One region of the Roseibium sp. LAB1 genome, then DNA from elsewhere that is predicted to be linked to it. Evidence: riboswitches for the same ligand, from Rfam matches in the RefSeq annotation. Region 1 holds a riboswitch; the other holds the start of a gene.

Region 1 (7,669 bases):
GACAAGGTGGAGCGGGCCAAAAAACTCGATTTCCAGGCGACAGGCCATCCGCTGACCGATGCCCTGGTTCAGATTGTCTCTTTTTACGCCTTCATCGAATGGTTCGCGCGGCATCGGGGGTTCAATCCGGATGTTCCCAAGCACCTGAAGAAAGTCACCCAGACCGTATGACCTCCACAACCGCCTACCTCAGCAGCCGGGTTTTCGATGGTGAGAAAATCCATGCGAACACAGCCCTGCTTGTCGGCGATGGCAAGGTGGCCGGTCTATGCCTCAAGGATCAGGTGCCGGACGGTGTGGAAACGGTGGATCTCGGTGAGGGTATCCTGACGCCGGGTCTGATCGACCTTCAGGTCAATGGCGGCGGGGGGCTGATGCTGGGCGATGCTGAAACCGTCGACGATATCGAGCGTATTTGCGCCGCGCATGTGTGCCTGGGTACGACAGCACTGACCCCCACCTTGATCACCGACACTCCCGCGATAACACGGAAAGTCGTTGATCTCGGCATCGCGGCCTGGGCGAAAGGGGTGAAGGGGTTCCACGGACTGCATCTGGAGGGGCCGCACCTCTTTACGGGGCGCAAGGGCGCGCATGATCCGGACCTTATCCGGCCTCTGACCAGTGAAGACATGTCGCTCTACCTGCGCGCCGCGCGGGAGTTGCCGAGCCTGATCATGACTCTGGCACCGGAAACGGTGCCACCGGAGCAGATTTCCGAACTGTCCGACGCGGGAATCCACGTCAGTCTTGGCCACAGCGGGGCCACCTATCGGCAGTGCCGGACGGCGGCTGAAGCTGGAGCGTCGATGGTCACCCATCTCTTCAACGCCATGAGCCCGCTGCAACACCGTGAACCGGGCCTTGTAGGCGCAGCTCTCGATCTGGGCTCACTCAACGTCGGCATCATTGCTGACGGGGTCCATGTCGATCCCGTCGCGATGCAGGTGGCGATCAAGGCCAAGACCGGTCCGGGCAAGATCTTCATCGTGACCGACGCCATGTCCCAGACCGGCACCGATGTCACATCCTTCTTCCTGAGCGGTCGGGAAATCTTTCGCCGCAATGGCACGCTGACGCTGGCTGACGGTACCCTGGCTGGTGCGGATATCGACCTGCCGGCTTCCCTGAGATTTCTCACCGAAACTCTCAAGCTGCCGCTCGAGGCAGCGCTTGCAATGGCCACCAGCGATCCCGCGGATGTTCTCGGCCGCCCCCTCGGTCATCTCGAGGAGGGCTACCCGGCTGATTTCGTGCAGTTCAACAATGCACTCGAAGTTCAGAATGTCTGGATTGCAGGAGAAAAGCAGGCCGTTGACTAATCAGGCAAGTCTTCTGGTCGCAAAATTTGATATCCCGATATCCAGGGTGGACATGGTGTTCGCCTACCTAGGTCCTGTCGACCTTTTTGAGCGTTGATCGAACTGTCGGGAATGTCAGCAGCGTATTCGGGATCTGCAACAGTTCCTTGAAAAAGCGGCTGACAAGAGCACCGCGGCTCGGCGAATAGGGTGATGTTATGAACGATTTCAGCCCCCAGCCGATACCTCCGACATTAGGCAGAGCGCGAATGGCGGTTCCGTAACAGTTCCGAACAAGGGAGGATTTGCTGTTCTTGAAAGCATGCAGCAGTCCGCATCGTTCCATGTCTCGCTTGAACTCTTTCGTGACGACAGAGGTTTCGCGTTTCGTGAAGGTCCAGTTGATGTTGATGTTCTCGTCTTCCTTGGCAACCACACGATGGTACCAAAGTGGTGGAAGGTAGAGTAGGTCGCCTTCCTCGAGATCGAATTTGTAGAACTTTTTGTTCCGCAACAGCTTCTCTTCATCCTTCAGCAGAGAAAAGTTTGTGAACGGATAGCAAGGCAACGGAGTCTCCGGCGAAACCAGGACCCATTCCTTCCGCCCTTTCACCTGAACGGTGATGACATTCTCCGCATTCGTATCGTAGTGGAATTCGGTTCGATTGTTCTTGCTGTTTATCCAGAACCGCCAGGCAACAGAATCTTCCATTACCTGATCTGAGGTCAGAATCTGCTTCAGAAACCCGGGCATTTCGATATCCTGTTCAAGGACAGGTGCCCGGCTAACGAAAAAGACACCCCTGTCACGAACTTTCGGCTGGGAATGCAGTTCCGTTCGCAATCGGTTTGAAACCCATTTTTCCCGAGCAGGCCAGGATTTTGCCAAACCCTTGACAAGCAAGGGTTGTTCCCTGTTGCAGTGTTTCCTGAGAAACTCGGCATAGTCCGGAGTTTCCGTAACGGTAGCAATTGTTTGGTCGGTAGTGCCGATCATGAAAAATACCACGCCTTTTGGAATCTGCGGGTCATGCCATCGGTCAGTCGGTCACGTGGATATCAGATGTGGTGACGTTGGGTAATTCTACGATAGGGGCAACCTGAAGCTTTATCAAGAAAAGTGGCACTTCAGCAGGTGTTCAACGACCCAAAAAATAAGGCCATGCGCAAAGCAGCGCAAAGATCACCAAGCGCAGAAGAATCATTTGGGTCGTGAGAGCGGAATTCCGATGCGTCTCTTAACCTGGATATTGGGTTCGGAAAGGCTGCGGCGAAACTTCGCCAACAAGAACGAGACCGGACACAATACTGTAATCCAAGGCGTAAAATCGGCAAATTGATGAAAAAGAAGAAGAAGCGGTGATGGCTCCCCAGGCCGGACTCGAACCAGCGACCCAGCGATTAACAGTCGCTTGCTCTACCAACTGAGCTACTGGGGATCACCACGCTCGGGGTCAGCGCGTTGCCGCCCCGTCGATGGAGATGCGTATATCAAAGGCTTGATCCGTTTGCCAAGCCCCCGAGAGTGTTTTTTTCATCATGCCGTCATTTTTTTAGGTGCGGTGTGGAAAACTCAATATATTTCAGATGGCTAGGCGTGCCGTTGAACTTGGAAAACCCTACGTTCCACGACAATTGCCAACGCCTTATCCGATCATTTCTGCCCAGCCTTTTCGGGACTTTGGCGCAAGTGGGTACTAAGGCGGGCCGTCTGGATGATATCTCGGGTTTGGCAGCCGGGCCTTTCTGCTGCTTGTGTCGGCCTGAAGATCCGGTTAGGAAGAAACCGACGGTTCCGGAGAAGGCTTTGCCCGATCCGGATGAAACGGGAATCCGGTGCAGGCCTCATCTGGCCTAGATCCGGAGCTGCCCCCGCAACTGTGAGCGGTGAGTGGCTGTACGAAAACCACTGGCATCCTGATGGAGCCGGGAAGGGGTACAGACCGCGCTGAGCCGCAAGCCAGGAGACCGGCCGTCGCATTGGCAACCCTATGGCGCTGTCGGGCGGACGGCTGGGAGATGGAATGACGCATTCAACTGGCGAGAGGACCACGCTGGTTCTCGGCGGTGCCCGATCCGGAAAAAGCCGGTTCGCGGAAAAGCTTGTCCACGAAACCGGTTTGCAAAAAGTCTATGTGGCAACGAGTGCTGCCCACGACGATGAAATGGCCAGCCGCATAGCTGCCCACAAAGATCAACGTGGCCCTTCCTGGCAGACCGTCGAAGAGCAGCTCGATCTCGTGTCCGTTCTCAAGAGGGAATGTCGACCGGACCGGGTGGTTCTGGTTGATTGCCTTACCCTCTGGCTTTCCAATCTCATGTTTGCCGACAAGGACATCCCGACTGAAACGGCGCGGCTTTGCGCCGTACTGGCGGACCTGAAAGGGCCCTGTGTCTTTGTGTCCAACGAAGTTGGCATGGGGATCGTGCCGGAGAACCGTCTGTCGAGGTCGTTCCGCGATGGGCAGGGCCGTCTGAACCAGGATATGGCGCAAGGGTGCCAACAGGTCGTCTTCGTTGCTGCAGGCCTGCCAATGCTTTTGAAACCCACTTCACAACCGGATATCAAACTATGACCACTTCTTCCTTCCAGCCGGGCGCGAAAATTCCGGCGACGATTGTCACGGGGTTTCTTGGCGCTGGCAAAACCACGCTGATCCGCAATTTGCTGACCAATGCCAATGGCAAACGAATAGCGCTGATCGTCAACGAGTTCGGGGACATGGGTTTCGACGGATCTCTGGTAAACGGATGTGCGGATCCCGATTGCGCTGCAGAAGAAGTGGTCGAGCTGACCAATGGCTGCATCTGCTGCACCGTTGCCGATGATTTTCTGCCGACCATGGAAATGCTGCTTGCCCGCGACAATCCTCCGGAGCATATCGTGATCGAAACCTCCGGTCTCGCTCTGCCGCAGCCTCTTGTGCGGGCATTCTCCTGGCCAAGCGTGAAGCCGAAGGTGACGGTTGATGGTGTTGTGACGGTGCTGGACGCCGCCGCCCTTGCCGAAGGCCGGATCGCGCTGGATGAAGAAGCGCTTGCTGCACAACGGGCAGCGGATGAAGCTCTCGACCATGACAGTCCGGTGGAGGAACTCTTCCATGATCAGTTGCGCTGCGCCGATCTGGTGGTGCTCAACAAGGCAGACCTCATTTCCGAAGAGGCCCTGAAGCAGGTGCACGACAAGATTGCGGCCGACGTGCGCCCGGCGGTCCACGTGGTGACTTCCGAAAACGGGACGCTGCCGATCGAAGTTCTGCTCGGCAGAGGTTCTGCCGCCGAGGACGACATGGCTGGTCGTCACGAGCATCATCATCACCATGATGACCATCATCACGATGACCACGACCACGATGATGATCATCATCACGATCATCACCACCACGACGATTTTGAAAGCCACGTACTGGAAGTTTCCTCGTTTGCCAGTCTGAAAGACGCTGAGGCGAAAGTTCTGGAGGCCATGGCGCAAAAAGGCGTTCTGCGCATCAAGGGAGCCGTGACGATCGAGGGAAAGGCAGCTCCTGCAATGGTGCAGGCCGTTGGCCCGCGTGTCGAAACCTGGTTCGCCGCCGGCGCCGAGAGCAGCGGCAGACTGGTCGTGATCGGTTTGAAGGGCCTCGACCTGCCTGCGGTTCGTGGCCTGCTGGGTGAATTGACGGCTGCTGCCTGACAACGTTGGAAAGACGCTGGAAATAAAGATCAAGCATGCACATTCTTGCCAGCCAGACGCGCCGGATCGATGACGGTGGGGACGCGGTCGACCTCGGCCAGTCTCCCGCCGACATTCTGTTCCTGTCAGCAGCAGACACCGAATTGGGGAGTTTCGCCGCGGCACAGGCCCGGCTTGGGGCTGACCGTGCGGAGCTCCGCCTCGCCAACTTGATGGCCTTGTCGCATCCGTATTCGGTTGACCTTTACGCCGAACAGACCGTGCGCGGGTCACGACTGATTGTCCTGCGCATTCTGGGCGGGGTCGAATATTGGCGCTATGGCCTGGAAAGGTTCGAGGAAGAGGTCCGCGCGAACGGCATCGATCTGATTGTCGTTCCGGGTGACGACAAGTGGGACGAGGACCTAACCTCCCGCTCGACCATATCCTCGGCGGAAGTGCACCGGTTCTGGCGCTACTGTGTGGAAGGTGGAGCGGAAAATTACGCGAACGCGTTGAAATATGCCGCTCACCTGATCGGCAAGGGTGAGGACCCGGCGCAGCCGGTGCCTCTTCCTCGTGCAGGGATCTATCTCGCTGGCAAAGCCGCACCCGACATAGAGCAGCTAAAGGCATCCTGGCGCGATCCTGCAAGACCCGTTGCGGCAATCACCTTCTACCGCGCTCTGGTTCAAGGTGCCCAGACCGCGCCCTTGGATGCGCTGATCGGTGCGCTCGACAAGGCTGGCGTCAATGCACTGCCGGTTTACGTGTCCAGCCTCAAGGAAGCGGAATCCGTTGCCGTCCTGGAAAGTCTCTTCGACGCAGCACCACCCGATGTCGTGCTGAACGGAACGGCCTTTGCCGTTTCCAGGGCCGGGGCCGAGCACCAGCCGACTCCGCTCGATCGTCCCGGCAAACCGGTGCTGCAAGTTGTGTTTTCGTCTTCCTCCAAAGAGGGCTGGGAAGAAAGCGATCAGGGCCTGTCGATCCGTGACCTCGCCATGCATGTCGTGCTGCCGGAGATCGACGGACGGATCCTCACCCGGGCAGTCTCCTTCAAGGAAGAAGGCAAATTCGATGAGGCCACTCAATCGACCCCGGTTGCCTTTACGCCTGTTCCTGATCGGATCAGATTTACAGCAGAGCTTGCGGCGGCATGGGCGAAACTCGGACGGAAACCGGCATCTAGCAAAAAATCCGCGCTGATCCTTGCAAATTATCCGAACAGGGATGGGCGTCTTGCCAATGGGGTTGGGCTCGACACACCTGCGTCCTGCGTTCAAATGCTGAAGGCGATGGCTGCTGCTGGACACGACGCCGGAGACGTTCCGGAAACATCTGCCGACCTGATGAATATCCTGACTTCGGGCGTTACCAACGCCCTGGAAGGCCGTTCCGGCAAGGAAGGATACCAGGCGCTGTCTCTCGAGGACTATCGTAGCGCATTCAACGGCCTGCCGGAGAGGGTACGGTCAGCCGTCGTTGAACGCTGGGGTGAACCCTCGGGTGATCCCCATGTGACGGACGGCCAATTCCGGCTGGCGCTGCATCGGTTTGGTAACCAGGTGGTCGGTATTCAGCCGGCACGCGGCTACAATATCGATCCGAAGGACACCTATCACGACCCGGCCCTGGTGCCTCCACATCACTACTTCGCTTTCTACATCTGGCTGCGGGAGCATTTCTCCGCCGATGCCGTTATCCATCTCGGCAAGCACGGCAATCTGGAATGGCTTCCCGGCAAGGCCCTGGCGCTTGCCGAAAGCTGCTTTCCGGAAGCGGTGCTGGGGCCCGTTCCGAACATCTATCCGTTCATCGTCAATGATCCGGGCGAGGGGGCGCAGGCAAAACGGCGGACGGCCGCCGTCATCGTCGATCATCTGACGCCGCCTTTGGCACGGGCGGAGAGCCATGGCGTTGCCGAAGAGCTGGAGACGCTGCTTGATGAGTATTATCTGGCAAGCGGTGTTGACCCGCGCCGCCTGAAGGCGTTGACCCGCGACATTCTGGATGCCGCCGCAAGGCACGGCCTCGACAAGGATATCGGCATTTCCGACGAGATGGACGAGGAGACCCGCCTTGCACGTCTGGATGCTCATCTGTGCGACCTGAAGGAACTGCAGATCCGTGATGGTCTGCATATTCTTGGAGAAAGCCCGGCTGGCGATCTTCTGACTGATCTGCTGGTTGCCCTGGCACGAGTCCCGCGCGGCAGTAAACCTGGGCAGCAAAGCCTGCAACGGGCGATCGCGGCGGACCTTGGTTTTGACGGGTTCGACCCTCTGGATTGCGACTTCGCCGCGCCCTGGCGCTGGGACCGGCCGGGCATTCTGGAGGACGTGCAGGAGGCTCCCTGGCGGTCCCAGGGCGATACGGTCGAACGCATAGAGCTGCTTGCCCGGGAGATCGTTGCCGGTAACTGCGATGCGTCTGAAAACTGGCCAGCGACACGTGCCGTTCTGGACGATGTAAATGACGTCCTGCGCCCGGCTGTAACCGGGTCCGGAGATGCCGAAACAGCAGCGGTACTGACCGCGCTTGATGGTGGATTTGTTGCCCCCGGGCCGTCAGGTGCACCGTCGCGTGGACGACCGGACGTGCTGCCGACCGGACGGAACTTTTACTCCGTCGATGTGCGGGCCGTGCCTACCGAGACAGCTTGGCGGCTTGGCTGGCAATCCGCCACACTCGTTGCCGAGCGCTTTTTCCAGGA
Region 2 (7,669 bases), on a different contig from region 1:
TCGGCATCGAGTTGCCGAATGCCCGCCGCGAAACGGTTTACCTGCGCGAACTGCTGGCCGCCCAGGACTTCGAAAAGTCCAAGGCCAAGCTGGCGCTGGCCCTCGGCAAGACCATCAACGGCGAAAGCGTCGTTGCTGATCTGGCCCGCATGCCGCACCTGCTGGTGGCCGGTACCACCGGTTCGGGCAAGTCGGTCTCTATCAACACCATGATCCTGTCGTTGCTCTACCGGCTGACACCGGAGCAGTGCAAGATGATCATGATCGACCCGAAAATGCTGGAACTGTCCATCTATGACGGCATCCCGCATCTGCTGACACCGGTCGTGACCGATCCGAAAAAAGCCGTCGTTGCCTTGAAGTGGACCGTCCGAGAGATGGAAGACCGCTACAAGAAGATGTCCAAGATGGGTGTCCGCAACATCGACGGCTACAACACGCGCATCAAGCAGGCGCTGGAAAAGAACGAATCCTTCACCCGGACCGTCCAGACCGGTTTCGACCGCGACACCGGCCAGCCGATCTACGAAGAAGAGCAGCTGCCGCTGGAAGCCATGCCGTATATCGTCGTCATCGTCGATGAAATGGCCGACCTGATGATGGTTGCCGGCAAGGACATCGAAGGAGCGATCCAGCGTCTGGCACAGATGGCCCGTGCTGCCGGCATCCACCTGATCATGGCAACGCAGCGCCCGTCGGTGGACGTCATCACCGGGACCATCAAGGCCAACTTCCCGACCCGTATCTCCTTCCAGGTGACGTCGAAGATCGACAGCCGCACCATCCTGGGCGAAATGGGCGCCGAGCAGCTGCTGGGCATGGGTGACATGCTTTACATGGCCGGTGGCGGACGCATTCAGCGCGTGCACGGGCCGTTCGTTGCCGATGACGAGGTCGAGGATATCGTCAAGCACCTGAAGGTTCAGGGCACGCCGCAATATCTGGAAGCCGTGACCGAGGAAGAGGACGAGTCCGACAGCCCCTACGATGGCGGCGGCCTTGCCGGTGGCGAAGAGGGCAACGATCTTTACGACAAGGCGGTTGCCATCGTTCTGCGCGACAAGAAGGCATCGACCTCCTACGTCCAGCGGCGGCTTTCCATCGGCTACAACCGCGCCGCCTCGCTGATCGAGCGTATGGAAAACGAAGGTTTGATCAGCGCCGCAAACCACGCCGGAAAGCGCGAGATTCTCGTGCAGAACGGCGTGGACGAAGATTTTTGATGGTAGACTGCCAAAGCTTTGCCACACACGCTCCCTAGCTAAGGGGAAACGTGTCACAGAGAGAACGATTTAGGACATTGCATCATGCTGAAACGCTTCGCTTCCCGCCTGATCAAACCTCTGCTGGCAGCCGGCCTGGCCGCGGCACTGTCCCTGTCGGCACTGCTGCCCGCTGCGGCGCTGACCGAGCAGGAACAAAAAGCCCTCAAGGATCTCAACACCTACTTCAACTCGGTGAAGACCATGCATGGCGACTTCATCCAGTTCGGTCCTGACGGCAACCAGTCCGACGGAAAATTCTACATGGCCCGTCCGGGCAAGGTGCGCTTCTACTACAACAAGCCTTCCGTGCTTGACATCGTGGCCGACGGCAAGTCGGTGTCGGTCCGCGACCGGAAGCTGAACACCCAGGACATCTGGCCGCTCGGCCAGACACCTCTGCGCTTCCTGCTGTCCGACGATATCGACCTGCAGAAGGACACCAACGTCACCAACGTGCTGGTGGAAGAAGACCTGATCACCGTGACGATCTTCGACAAGACCAAGTTCAACTCCGGCACGCTGACGCTGATTTTTGATGCCAAGGACTACGCCCTGAAGCAGTGGACGGTCACCGACCAGCAGGGCTACGACACCTCCGTTGCGGTCTATAACGTCGTCTCCAACGGCCCGACCAATCCGGACCTGTTCAAGATCGACTATCTGGCCAACGCCCGCCAGAACAAGAACTGATCCCCCGGCTGGCCACAGCATGACCGAACCGGCCGGCCGGCGCGCACTCGTCTTCGATCTGCTTGAAGCCTATTGCGCCCGCAAAGGCTACCGCCTGACGGCGGGCGACAGCCACGGCCATGCCGGCCTGATCGAGAGCCCGTCGGGCAAGCGCTGGTTCTTCAAGGGAACCCGGTTCGATCTCAACACGCTCGGCGCAGCGGAAATTGCCACGGACAAAGCCTATGCCGCCGCCTTTCTGAAGGCGGCGGGCCTGGCAGTTCCGGAGGGACATCTGGTTTTCGCGCGGGACATCAGCGACGGCCACCGCGCACCGAAAGATGTTCTGGATTTTGCCGGGAAGCACGGCTTTCCGCTTTACGTCAAACCCAATTGCGGCCGGGAAGGGCGAGACGTGGTGCGGGTTGACACCTGTCACACGCTCCAGAATGCCCTCTACATCCTTGCCAGGAGCAACGACCAGCTGCTGGTGCAGCCGGAAATCCGCGGACTGGAACTGAGGATTATCGTGCTGGACGGCGATGTCCTATGCGCGATCGAACGGCGCTCGCCGCGGATCTCCGGAGACGGCCATCGCAGCATTGCCGAGATCATCGACGCTGATCCACGCATCGACGCGGCCGATCCCCGTCTCGCCTTCGAACTCTCCCAGCAGGGGCTGATGATGGAAACGGTCCCCGCACCCGGCCAGACGGTCACGCTTCTGCCCGTGGTCAACCTCTCCGCGGGCGGAACCGCCAGAATTGTCACCGGCTCCCTGGCCCCGGACCTTGCAGCCCTTGCCCGCAAGGCCGCGCAGGCCCTTGCCCTGCGTTATGCCGCCGTCGACCTGATCCTGACGGACGCCGCCAGCGCAAATGGAGACGCCGTCATACTGGAAGTCAACGCCGCGCCCGGTCTCGGTAATCTTGCCCGGCAGGGTTCGGAAGAAACGGCCGCCGTCAATCAGATCTACGAACGTGTCTTCGAGGCGATGTTTGACGCATGAGAATTCGCGAAAGCACCCTGCCAGCGTGCCCATCTGACAATGGCGGCTGCATATCGCCAGGGAGGCCAAGCCTGCACTGTTGACGTCATCGCAAAAAATGACGACAAAAGACAGTCGGTTTCCGCAAGGAATGAAAAGGGAATCCGGTGCGTGGCGGAAGCTTGAGCACGTCACAACTCCGGAGCTGTCCCCGCAACTGTAAGCGACGAGCGCCCTCAAGCTGGCCACTGGATCCGCCAGGATCTGGGAAGGCCGGGGAGCGCGATGACCCGTGAGCCAGGAGACCTGCCGGCACTTGTTCAATCAAACCCGGGCGGGGTGTCCTGGAGGAGGGTCCAATGATTTCCGCACGCCTGTCGCGCGGTGACCGATTTCTGATCGGGTTTCCGTCATGCCCGTCTCCGTTTGCTCCGCCGCAACTGGAGCACGGGACCTTTGCTCACATACAATTCCATATCCAGACATCGCGCCGCTGCCGGGCGAATCCCGGTACGCGTCTGGAAATCAATCAACGCAGCACTTCTCATCGTCTGTCTGCTGTTGATCTCCGCGTCCGCATTCGCCGAACCGGTTGAAATTACAGACGATACCGGCCGTACACTCAGCTTCGAAAAACCGCTTGAACGCGTTGTCGTCTTCAACCGCTACAATGCCGAATTTGTGCGCGCCGTCGGCGGAATGAAGATCATCGTTGGTGTCGACAGTTGGGTGACCCGCGACCCGACCTACTGGCCGGATCTGCAGGACAACATGCTGGTCGGCACCGGTCAGCGCGAGCCGAATTACGAGGCGATCATCGCGCTGGAACCGGATGTGGTCATCTTCCCGCGCAACGGCGCATGGGAAGAAGCGATCGACACGCTGAAACCCTTCGACATTCCCGTTGTGGTTCTGACCGGCTGGGACGTGCTGAAACACGTGTCCAACATCGACGCCTTTGGCAAGATGTTCGGCAAACCAGAACGCGCTGAAAAACTGAATGCCTTTTACACCGAGCACATTTCCCTGTTGAAGGAACGCCTGAGCGGTGTCGACACCAGAAAGGTCTATCTGGAGGAAAAGACACCGTTCCGGTCGGTTCTCCAGGGATCCGGTTGGCACGACATGATCGAGGCGGGCGGCGGCCGCAACATTTTCGAAGCCATAGATATCGGCACCCAGCCCAGGGAACGCGGCACGGTTCACAATTTCGAAATCGACCCCGAGGCAATTCTCGTTGCCAAGCCGGACCTGGTGGTCAAGCTTCAACCGGGCTCTTACCCTCTTCATCCGGCCGAGTTTTCCGATACCTTCTTTCAGGAATTCGCCGCTCGACCGGGCATTGACGAAGTTCCTGCCATGGGCACCGGCAGCGTCTATCACATGAACTATTACCTTGCCGGCGGCTGTTCCAAGATGATCGGAGCGCTTGCCATCGCCAAGTGGCTCTATCCGGACCGGTTTGAGGATGTCGACCCGGACGCGGTCATGAAGACCTGGCTGGAAGACTTCCAGGGCGTGTCCTATCCCGGCCGGTACTGGACCCGTATCACCGAAGCCGAAGGCCGATGATGAACGGTTTCATTTCGTCCGGCCTGGCCGGACGCGCCACCGTTGCACCTGGCGACATCCGGCGGGCTTATGCCCGCCGGACCGCCAAAGCCGCATTTCTATGCGGGGCGGGCACTCTGGTTCTCATCATGATCGCGCTCTGGGCCCTGTCGCTCGGCGCCAACGACCTGTCCTTCAGTCAGGCACTGCAGATCACATTCGGCTTCGTGTTATCGGATGGACTCATCGCAGAAGTTTCCACCTTGCAGGAAAAAGTGGTCCTGCAGCTGCGTCTGCCACGCATCGTCATGGCGATTGTTGCCGGTGCCGGCCTTTCCGTTGCCGGCGTGGTCATGCAGGGCATCACGCGGAACCCGCTGGTCAGCCCCTTTACCGTCGGCCTGTCTCCCGCCGCCGCCTTCGGCGCCGCGCTTGCCATCCTTGCGGGTGCGCTCACCATGCCGGATATCGGCAACTATCTGATCGTCGGCGGGGCATTTGCCTCCTCGCTCCTGTGCGCGGCCATCGTGCTCGGCATTGCAGGCCTCAGCGGCGTGTCCGCCACCACCATCATTCTGGCCGGTATCGGCCTCACCTATCTCTTCAGCGCCTTCACGGCCACTTTGCAATTCGTCGCGACCCAGGAGCAGCTGTCCGCCATCGTGCACTGGACCTTCGGCTCGCTGAACGCTTCCGGTTGGGACGAGGTCCTGGTCTCCACTGTCATTTTGGCCCTGGCTACGCCTGTGTTCTGGAAACTTTCCTGGGCACTCAACGCACTTTCAGCAGGCGAGGAAACCGCCGCTTCTCTCGGCTACAATCTCAGAACCACCCGGTTGGCGGCAGCGGTCTTCTCCGTCCTTCTGACGGCAGGCATCATCGCCTTTACCGGCGTGATCGGGTTCGTTGGTCTGGTAGCACCCCATATCGCCCGCATGACCATTGGCAACGATCACCGCTGGCTGATCCCGTATTCCATGATCGTTGGCGCTCTGTTGCTTCTCGTCGCCGATACCATCGGCAGATCCCTGTTCTCACCGGCCGTCATTCCCGTAGGCATCGTCGTCGCCTATGTCGGTGTACCGCTCTTCGTTCACCTGATCCTGAGGCAACGTCGGAGGACACTGCAATGATTTGCATAAAGGGGCTGTCGCTCAGCTATGGCAGCCGAACCATCCTGCAAGACATTTCCTTGGCCGTAGAAAAGGGCGAATGCCTCGGTCTGCTGGGAGCCAACGGCGCAGGCAAGAGTTCCCTGCTGAAATGCCTGGCAAGGCTTGCAACGCCGGGACAGGGCAGCATCGAAGTGGAGGGCAGGCCACAGGCTTCCTTCAACCGCAAAGCTTATGCCCGCAAGCTTGCCTATGTGCCGCAACATATACCGGATGACGTGGCCATGTCCGTCATCGACCTCGTGCAACTTGGCCGCACGCCACATATTTCCGGAAGCCTGGGGGCCGCGGACCGGGATCTCGTAATCGACGCTCTTGTGCGGGTCGACATGGCCCATCACGCCTTTTCCGAAGTTGCCCGGCTTTCCGGTGGCGAACGTCAGCGCGTTGCGATTGCCCGGGCCCTGGTCCAGCAGCCACAGGCGCTGCTGCTTGATGAACCCACAAGCGCACTCGACCTGAAACACCAGATGGAGACAATGCGTCTGGTCAGATCGCTGGCCGAGGAAACCGGTATGGCGATCATTATCGCGGTTCACGACCTGTCGCTTGCGGCGCGCTACTGCACGCGGCTGGCGCTTCTGTCCGGCGGCCGGATCGTCGCCACGGGATCCTGGAGGGAAGTGCTTTCACCCGACCGCATCCGCGAATCCTACGGCGTCGCCGCCCTGGTCGGCGAGGTGGAAACCTATCCCTATATCGTTCCTGTTGAAGCTGGAGCTGCCTGATGCGTCCAACCATATTGCTTCTTGCGAAGGCAGCTATAGCGGCAAAGCCGCTTGCAGAGCTTGAAGCGCTCGCACAATCCGTATCGGCGGCCATGCCGGGTTTCCAGACGGTCTACGCCCTGTCGGAACAGGGCAGCCCCTCCTTGCGCCAGCGCCTTGACGACCTGGCCGGGCAATCCGTCCCGGAGGTTGTCATCGTTCCGGTGATGATCCCGATGGAGCCGGGATTTCCCGCCTGGATCAAACGGTCCGTACACCGCTGGAAACAGAACCGGCAGGGGTTTCTACCCGCAATCCGGATCGCCGATGCGCCTGCAACCAGGTCGGAGGAGCTGACACAACTTCTCACCGGGCTTGCCACGAACACGGCTGCAGGCAATGTTCTCGAGGAAACGGTGAAACTGCCCGATGCGTCCATTATTCCCGGACAAAAACACCGCATTCTGGTCTGCATGGGCGGTGCCTGCAACGATGCCGGAGCCGTCAGTCTCTGGTCTCACCTGAGGACCGAACAGGACCGGCTGAAACTGCGGGACGCGGGCGATGGCATGATGAGCTGCAAAACAAGCTGCCTCGGTCCCTGCAATCTGGCGCCTGTCCTGCAAGTCTGGCCCGACGGCACGACCTATTGCGGGGTCGACGAAGCAGGTGTGGATACAATCCTCAAGACCCATGTCCTGGAGAGCGGTGGTCCTGCTGCCGAGTTTGCCTATCCGGCAGACGGGAATAAGCAGCGGCTTCGGCAAAGAGCCTCCGCCGGAACGTGAACCTGCCTCCGAGAGCGCTAGCAACGAACGTCCGACCCGGGCCAACCGGTTTCGTAACTTACGGTCTCCTACCGTCGGCAGCAGCGAAGGCATATTGTCCACTATTGGTGGATAATATGATCATAAATGTGAAGCTTATACTTTTCTGAATAGACAGTATCTTGTTTTCAGTATCGGGCGGCAAAAAAATGCCCCCGTCAAACAGGAGTACTGAAAATGGCAAATCTCGATACAATCTCCGCCTCTCACACAGGCGATACCGTTCTCACCCGGGTTCTGGACGGCGGCATACCGCTGGCAGCCCGCCTTCTGATCGTGCCGCTGTTTCTGCTTTCCGGCATCACCAAACTCGGCTCTGCCGAAGCCACGATCGGCTGGATCGATGCCGCAGGCCTGCCTTTTGCGACCCTGGCCTATGTCGGCGCCGTCGCCGTGGAAATCCTGGGCAGCCTGGCGCTGGTTGCCGGCTTCCAGACCCGTATCACCGCCGGTTTGATGGCACTGTTCACCGTTGCCGCTGCATTGGCAT

The links. Region 1 has a riboswitch for cobalamin ahead of cobU (bifunctional adenosylcobinamide kinase/adenosylcobinamide-phosphate guanylyltransferase). Riboswitches for the same ligand answer to the same signal wherever they lie in the genome.
Region 2: linked by a shared signal. The riboswitch ahead of ACYQ54_RS19215 (ABC transporter substrate-binding protein) and the one ahead of cobU (bifunctional adenosylcobinamide kinase/adenosylcobinamide-phosphate guanylyltransferase) in region 1 are both predicted to bind cobalamin.

What each region holds. Positions count from the first base shown of each region.
Region 1 is NZ_BAAGIB010000004.1:88,230-95,898, reverse strand. Features, by position in the region: gene ACYQ54_RS21915 (SIS domain-containing protein) at 1-171, shown strand, start outside; gene nagA (N-acetylglucosamine-6-phosphate deacetylase) at 168-1,322, shown strand; gene ACYQ54_RS21905 (cupin-like domain-containing protein) at 1,390-2,055, opposite strand; tRNA gene ACYQ54_RS21900 (tRNA-Asn) at 2,665-2,740, opposite strand; cobalamin riboswitch at 3,075-3,292, shown strand; gene cobU (bifunctional adenosylcobinamide kinase/adenosylcobinamide-phosphate guanylyltransferase) at 3,326-3,877, shown strand; gene cobW (cobalamin biosynthesis protein CobW) at 3,874-4,974, shown strand; gene cobN (cobaltochelatase subunit CobN) at 5,010-7,669, shown strand, end outside.
Region 2 is NZ_BAAGIB010000003.1:265,683-273,351, reverse strand. Features, by position in the region: gene ACYQ54_RS19230 (DNA translocase FtsK) at 1-1,223, shown strand, start outside; gene ACYQ54_RS19225 (outer membrane lipoprotein carrier protein LolA) at 1,308-1,955, shown strand; gene ACYQ54_RS19220 (ATP-dependent carboxylate-amine ligase) at 1,975-2,943, shown strand; cobalamin riboswitch at 3,042-3,250, shown strand; gene ACYQ54_RS19215 (ABC transporter substrate-binding protein) at 3,379-4,494, shown strand; gene ACYQ54_RS19210 (FecCD family ABC transporter permease) at 4,494-5,606, shown strand; gene ACYQ54_RS19205 (ABC transporter ATP-binding protein) at 5,603-6,373, shown strand; gene ACYQ54_RS19200 ((2Fe-2S) ferredoxin domain-containing protein) at 6,373-7,140, shown strand; gene ACYQ54_RS19195 (DoxX family protein) at 7,357-7,669, shown strand, end outside.